2 regions of the Pseudomonas sp. MF08875 genome follow, and region 2 is predicted to be linked to the other one. Evidence: predicted binding sites of a transcription regulator. Region 2 holds the regulator's gene; the other holds the start of a gene.
The links. The regulator FliA, encoded in region 2, starts transcription of late flagellar genes. The targets are predictions, from matches to a motif close to CTAAAGTTTNNNNNNNNNNNGCCGNTAA.
Positions count from the first base shown of each region.

Region 1: AC19YT_RS08995 (methyl-accepting chemotaxis protein) is a predicted target of FliA. The motif match lies at 1,574-1,601, and genes of this name have one in related genera.

Region 1 covers NZ_JCBCUW010000012.1:4,471-7,881, forward strand. The annotation lists gene AC19YT_RS08990 (glycosyltransferase family 2 protein) at 1-772, opposite strand, end outside; gene AC19YT_RS08995 (methyl-accepting chemotaxis protein) at 1,633-3,198, shown strand; gene AC19YT_RS09000 (alpha/beta family hydrolase) at 3,332-3,411, opposite strand, start outside.
Region 2 covers NZ_JCBCUW010000025.1:52,710-56,120, forward strand. The annotation lists gene AC19YT_RS16120 (protein phosphatase CheZ) at 1-778, opposite strand, end outside; gene AC19YT_RS16125 (chemotaxis response regulator CheY) at 809-1,180, opposite strand; gene fliA (RNA polymerase sigma factor FliA) at 1,348-2,088, opposite strand; gene fleN (flagellar synthesis regulator FleN) at 2,085-2,915, opposite strand; gene flhF (flagellar biosynthesis GTPase FlhF) at 3,034-3,411, opposite strand, start outside.

The sequences.
Region 1 (3,411 bases), on a different contig from region 2:
CGTAATGAACCAGACCTCCTGCACCCGAGATCAGTTGGTATAGCCACCAATCGTGAGAGGGAACATCGACATCGGCTCCGGCTTCACAGATCAAGCTATGGGCGGCCCGATTGAAAACCATGGTATTGCCACCGGCAATGCTTTGAACCAGCGCATTGGCAAAACGCGGCGGGAAGGCGAACCTGGGAGACATTCCCGAAGGCACTCCGGCCTCGCAGACCAACTGGGTCCGGCCGCAGTAGAGGGCAGGTATATGGGCGGGAAGGGACTGCAACCAACGCAATGCGACTTGGAGCTTATCTTCGCTCCAGATATCGTCCTGATCTGACCAGGCGAAAAAGTCGGCATCAATGTCACTACGACAAGTCAACGAAAGAAAGTTGGCTACAAAACCACGCTGAGGGCCGGGGAATACTTTAAGGCGGCTCTCTCCCCAACGTTTTGCATACTCATCCAAAAGCGCCAGCGTGCCGTCTCGGGAGCTGTCATCAGACACCAGCAGCGTCCAGTTAGAATGCGTCTGCCGCTCAAAAGACTGGAGTTGATCGGCAAGAAAACTCTCGCCATTGAACGTGCACATTAAAACTGCAATCTTCGCTGTGTATACATCGCAGGGACGAACACTCAAGGAAGTTGTTGCATACGCAGGACCGCCGAAAATACTGGGAGCAACCAGAGTCACAACATCCCTTCGCGAACCAGTTGAAGCATCCATAAGAAAGTTCTCTAAATCCTGGTTTTTTTCAAACCACAGCACATTGTTGAAGAACAACTCACCAAACCGTTAGCGTGCTATCAAAATAGAGCTAACGAAAAACCAGTGAGTCGACGGGCATGCACTAGGTAAAAAAACTCATCTTTCTTACGCGGCTTGGCAGCATTGGAAGGCTATTTGCCCAACCTCGACGCACAACGGCACGCCAAAGCGGCGCAGGACGGCCCCGGGTTGCAAAAGAGGAATACTGCCCCTGTGTCTGAACAGGGAGATAGCGGAGCGCTTCGTGGGGACGTGCAGCAGATTTTTGTTGACCTAAAAAAGAAACCGCTCGAACGGCGACGCTGAGGTGCTTGCCAGTTTCGGAAGGGGCCACAATTTGCCTGGGAGCGATGGAAACGGACCAGAGATGGGTGCCTGATACTTCACAGGTGATGACTGGAACGCAATACACGCTGTACTCCTTTCAAGGTGCCCCCTCAGTAGTCACCGCCCGCTCTCAGCGCCAAAGCTTGAGATGAAGCCGCACAAACCTTTCGCCAGCGCAAGGCCCGTGCGTCTTGACGCAGAAGGGAGAATAAAGGGATTTTTCTTACAAGATCCGAATGCACATTCTTTCATGCTAAGAAGAATTTTGTCTAGGTAGTATCGGACTTGTCAGTCTTCTGAACGCAAATACTTAAGGTTTTCCAGGGCTCTAATCCACGCGACGCACAAAATCCCTAGTCTTATGCTGCTCGTCGCATTCGTAAGAATTTGTGTCATTGACATCGCAAATATCAAAAGGCCACTACCTTTGCTAGCCGCTGGCACTTGCCTGTCAGTGTGAGCGCTAGGACATAGCGCTGAAAAATAGCGCTCAACATTCCCCCACCGCTGCCGACAACCTGTCAAAGCCTTGCGGATAGAAAAAAGCCATGCGTAATAACCAACCAATAACACAACGCGAACGTACCTTTCCGGCTCAGCAACGGTTGATTTCTACCACCGACGCAAAAGGCGTGATTACTTACTGCAACGATGCTTTTGTCGAAATCAGTGGGTTCTCCCGTGAGGAGCTGTTGCGTGCGCCGCATAACCTGGTGCGTCACCCTGACGTTCCGGCGGCGGTGTTCGCGCATATGTGGGGTACGTTGAAACAAGGCTTGCCATGGATGGGCATTGTTAAGAATCGCTGCAAGACCGGTGACCACTATTGGGTCAACGCCTATGTGACACCGGTGTTCGAAGGCAATCAGGTGGTCGGCTATGAGTCGGTGCGGGTCAAGCCCACCGCCGAGCAGGTGCGCCGTGCCGAAGCGCTCTACCAACGCATCAACCAGGGCAAGTCGGCCATTCCCCGTAGCGACCGCTGGTTGCCGGTGTTGCAGGATTGGGTACCGTTCATCCTTATTAGCCAGCTGAGTTTTCTGATCGGTATCTGGTTCAATTCCCACTGGGGTTTTGCCCTGGCGGCGGGGTTGTCGGTGCCGTTGGGGTTGCTGGGCCTGACCTGGCAGCAGCGTGGCCTCAAGCGTTTGTTGCGCCTGGCGGAGCAGACCACGTCCGACCCGTTGATCGCGCAGATGTACACCGACAGCCGTGGCGCCCAGGCGCGCCTGGAGATGTCGATCCTAAGCCAGGAAGCGCGCCTGAAAACCTGCCTGACGCGCTTGCAGGACACCGCCGAGCACCTCAACGAGCAGGCGCGGCAATCCGATGTGCTGGCCCACAACAGCTCCAGCGGCCTGGAGCGCCAGCGGGTGGAGACGGAGCAAGTGGCCACTGCCGTGAACCAGATGGCGGCGACCACTCAGGAAGTCGCCAGCCATGTGCAGCGCACGGCCGACGCCACCCAGGAGGCCAATCGCCTGACCAGCCGTGGCCGCGATATCGCCAGCGAAACCCGCGAAGCGATCCAGCGCCTGTCGGTGGTCGTGGGTGAAACCGGCGCCACGGTGACCCAACTGGCCAAGGACAGTGATGAGATCGGTGGCGTGGTGGATGTCATCAAGGGCATCGCTGACCAGACCAACCTGCTGGCGCTCAACGCTGCCATTGAAGCGGCCCGCGCCGGGGAAATGGGGCGAGGCTTTGCGGTGGTGGCCGATGAAGTGCGGCAACTGGCGCAGCGCACCAGCGAGTCCACGGGGCAGATCCACAGCTTGATCGCCAAGTTGCAGCAGACCGCCAGCACGGCGGTGCAGACCATGGACGCCGGGCATCGTCAGGCCGAGGAAGGCGTGGCCAAGGTGATGGAGTCCGACGCCGCGCTGGTGGGGATCAGTGAGGCGGTGGCCAACATCACCGACATGACCACCCAGATCGCCGCTGCGACCGAAGAGCAAACGGCGGTGGCCGAAGAGATCAGCCGCAATATCAGCACCATTGCGCAACTGGCCGATCAGACCTCGGAACAAGCGATGCACTCGGCGCAGTTGAGCGAAGCGCTGACCTTGACGGCGACCACCCAGTACTCGCTGGTGGAGCGCTTTAACCGTTGAGGCTGCGCTAGCGGCAACAACCTCACGCCGCACGCCCGTAGCAAGCGGGCTTGCCCGTGCTGGGGTGCGCCAGGCGCCACACCGATTACCACGGCTAGGCCGCCGAGCGTGGGCGAGCCTGCTTGCTACATCGCTACGTGATATCGGCAACGAAGGCGGCGATTTTTTGCGCCGCCGCGTTCAGGTGCTGTTCATGGGTGACGCCTGAAGCCT
Region 2 (3,411 bases):
GACTGGAAAGCAAATCGTCTACATCGTCCTGACCGGACATAACGTCTTCACGTTTATCGGCATGAATCTGCGGACCTTCACCCTGCGCCAGGTGTTTTTGTGGATCTTTTTGCGCCAGGATCTCGTCGCGGTCATGCTCGATGCCCGCAAACCGGTCGACCTGGCTGGCCATCAGCACCAGCTTGAGCAAGTTGCTTTCGACTTCCGTGACCAGTTGTGTCACCCGTTTGATGACCTGGCCGGTGAGGTCCTGGTAATCCTGGGCCAGCAGAATGTCGTTGAGGTTGCCCGACACCACGCGTGTTTCTTTCTCGCTGCGGGCCAAAAAAACCTCGACCCGGCGCGCCAGATCGCGAAACTCTTCGGCACCCACTTCGCGGCGCATGAAACGTGCCCAGTCCGCGCTCAGGGCCTGGGCGTCGTGGCCCAAGCCGTTGACCAGCGGCGTGCTGTTTTCCACCAGGTCCATGGTGCGATTGGCCGCAGCCTCGGTCAGCCTGACAACATAACCCAGGCGTTCAGTGGCATCCGTGATCTGGGACACTTCTTCGGCTTGCGGCATGTGCGGGTCGATCTGGAAGTTGACGATGGCGCTGTGCAATTCGCGCGTCAGCTTGCCGACTTCCTGGTACAGGCCGCGGTCACGGGTCTGGTTGAGCTCATGGATCAGTTGCACCGCGTCGCCGAACTTGCCTTTTTCAAGGCTTTCGACCAATTCGTGGGCATGTTTTTTCAGAGTCGATTCAAAATCGCCCTGCGATGATTCGTTATGCTCCATAGCGCCCCCGTGGCGGACTGGCTTCGCGCATCAACCGATGCGTTCGAAGATTTTTTCAATCTTTTCTTTCAACGCCTGGGCCGTGAAGGGTTTGACTACATAGCCGTTCACCCCGGCCTGGGCTGCTTCGATGATCTGTTCGCGCTTGGCTTCAGCGGTGACCATCAACACCGGCAGGTGCTTGAGTTTTTCGTCGGCGCGCACATGGCGCAGCAAGTCGATACCGGTCATGCCAGGCATGTTCCAGTCCGTCACCAGAAAGTCGATGCTGCCGCTGTTGAGCACAGGGATGGCGGTAGTGCCGTCGTCTGCCTCGACCGTGTTGGTGAACCCAAGGTCACGCAACAGGTTTTTTATGATCCGCCGCATCGTTGAGAAGTCATCAACGATGAGGATTTTCATGTTCTTGTCCAATTCGACCTCCAAGCAGTCTTAAACGCATCCAGCACCTGGACACGCCATTTCATCAATCAGGCTGGGCACTCACCGGCGACATGGAGCAAAACGTGCCGAGACCGGTACGGCGCTACGCCGTACCGGCCCCGTTCGCAGAGCCCCCACACTGCCTGTCAGCGCGCTCGCCACTCCCCCAAACGCCCCCGCAAGCGGGCCGCGCACTGGCTGTGTAACTGGCTGACCCGCGATTCGCTGACCCCCAGGACCTCACCGATTTCCTTGAGGTTCAGCTCTTCGTCGTAGTACAGCGCCAAGACCAGTCGCTCACGCTCCGGCAAATTGGCAATCGCGTCCGCCAGCGCAGCCTGGAAGCGCTCGTCTTCCAGGTCGCGCGACGGCTCCAGATGAGCACTCGCGCCATCCTCGTGCAGCCCTTCATGCTCGCCGTCCTGCAAGAGGTCGTCGAAGCTGAACAGGCGACTGCCCAAGGTGTCGTTCAAAATCCCGTAATAATCATCGAGGCTCAATTGGAGTTCGGCCGCAACCTCGTGATCTTTAGCGTCACGACCGGTTTTAGCTTCAATTGAGCGAATGGCATCACTGACCATCCGGGTGTTGCGGTGTACCGAACGGGGGGCCCAGTCGCCTTTACGCACCTCATCGAGCATCGCGCCGCGGATACGAATCCCCGCGTAGGTCTCGAAGCTGGCGCCCTTGCTGGCGTCGTACTTGGTCGAGACTTCAAGCAAACCGATCATCCCAGCCTGGATCAGGTCTTCGACCTGGACGCTGGCGGGTAGGCGTGCCAGCAGGTGGTAGGCAATGCGCTTGACCAGGGGCGCATAGCGCTCGATCAATTCGTATTGGCTGTCACGCGCCGACTTCTTGTAAAGGTTGTAGCCGCTGGCTGTCATAGCACAGGTCCCGCCGTTTGATGCACAAGCCGCTCGACAAAAAACTCCAGATGCCCGCGCGGGTTAGCGGGCAGTGGCCAGGTATCGACCTTCTGGGCGATGGCTTTGAACGCCAGTGCGCACTTGGAACGAGGGAACGCTTCGTAGACTGCACGCTGCTTTTGCACAGCCTTGCGTACGCACTCGTCGTAGGGAACCGCACCGACGTATTGTAAGGCGACGTCCAGGAAGCGATCAGTGACCTTGGTCAACTTAGCGAACAGGTTGCGCCCTTCCTGCGGGCTCTGGGCCATGTTGGCCAGTACGCGGAAGCGGTTCATGCCGTAGTCGCGGTTGAGCAGTTTGATAAGGGCGTAGGCGTCGGTGATGGAGGTGGGTTCGTCGCACACCACCAGCAGCACTTCCTGGGCCGCGCGCACGAAACTGACCACCGACTCGCCGATCCCGGCGGCCGTGTCGATCACCAGCACGTCGAGGTTGTCGCCGATGTCGCTGAACGCCTGGATCAGGCCGGCATGCTGGGCCGGGCTCAGGTGCACCATGCTCTGGGTGCCCGAGGCTGCCGGCACGATGCGGATCCCGCCGGGGCCCTGGAGCAGCACGTCGCGCAGCTCACAGCGCCCCTCGATCACATCGGCCAGGGTGTGTTTGGGGGTCAGCCCCAGTAACACGTCGACGTTCGCCAGACCCAGGTCGGCGTCCAGCAGCATGACGCGTCGGCCAAGCTCCGCCAGAGCCAGGGACAAGTTCACTGACACGTTAGTCTTCCCGACGCCACCTTTGCCGCCGGTCACCGCGATCACCTGTACGGGATGCATGCTGCCCATGTTCTTTCTATACCTTGTCTTACTTAGACGGAGGCCACATAACTGGCTGCGCGTTCACCGTTGGAACAATGCGTGGCAGGCCATCGATGTAGGTTCACTGCAATCTATTCATTAAACCTCAGCCGACCTGCTTGGCCGGGCTGTGGTAAAGGTCAGCGAACATGTCAGCCATGGCTTCTTCGCTGGGTTCTTCCTGCATTTGCACACTTACGGCACGGCTGACCAATTGGTGGCGGCGCGGCAAGTGCAAGTCATCGGGAATACGCGGCCCATCGGTCAGATAGGCCACCGGTAATTCATGGCTGATAGCCAGGCTCAACACCTCGCCCAGGCTCGCCGTCTCGTCCAGCTTAGTCAGAATGCAGCCAGCCAGCCCGCAACGCTTGTAACTGTGGTACGCGGCGGTCAGCACTTGCTTCTGGCTGGTGGTGGCCAGCACCAGGTAGTTCTTGGAGCGGATGCCGCGCCCGGCCAGGCTTTCCAACTGCATGCGCAG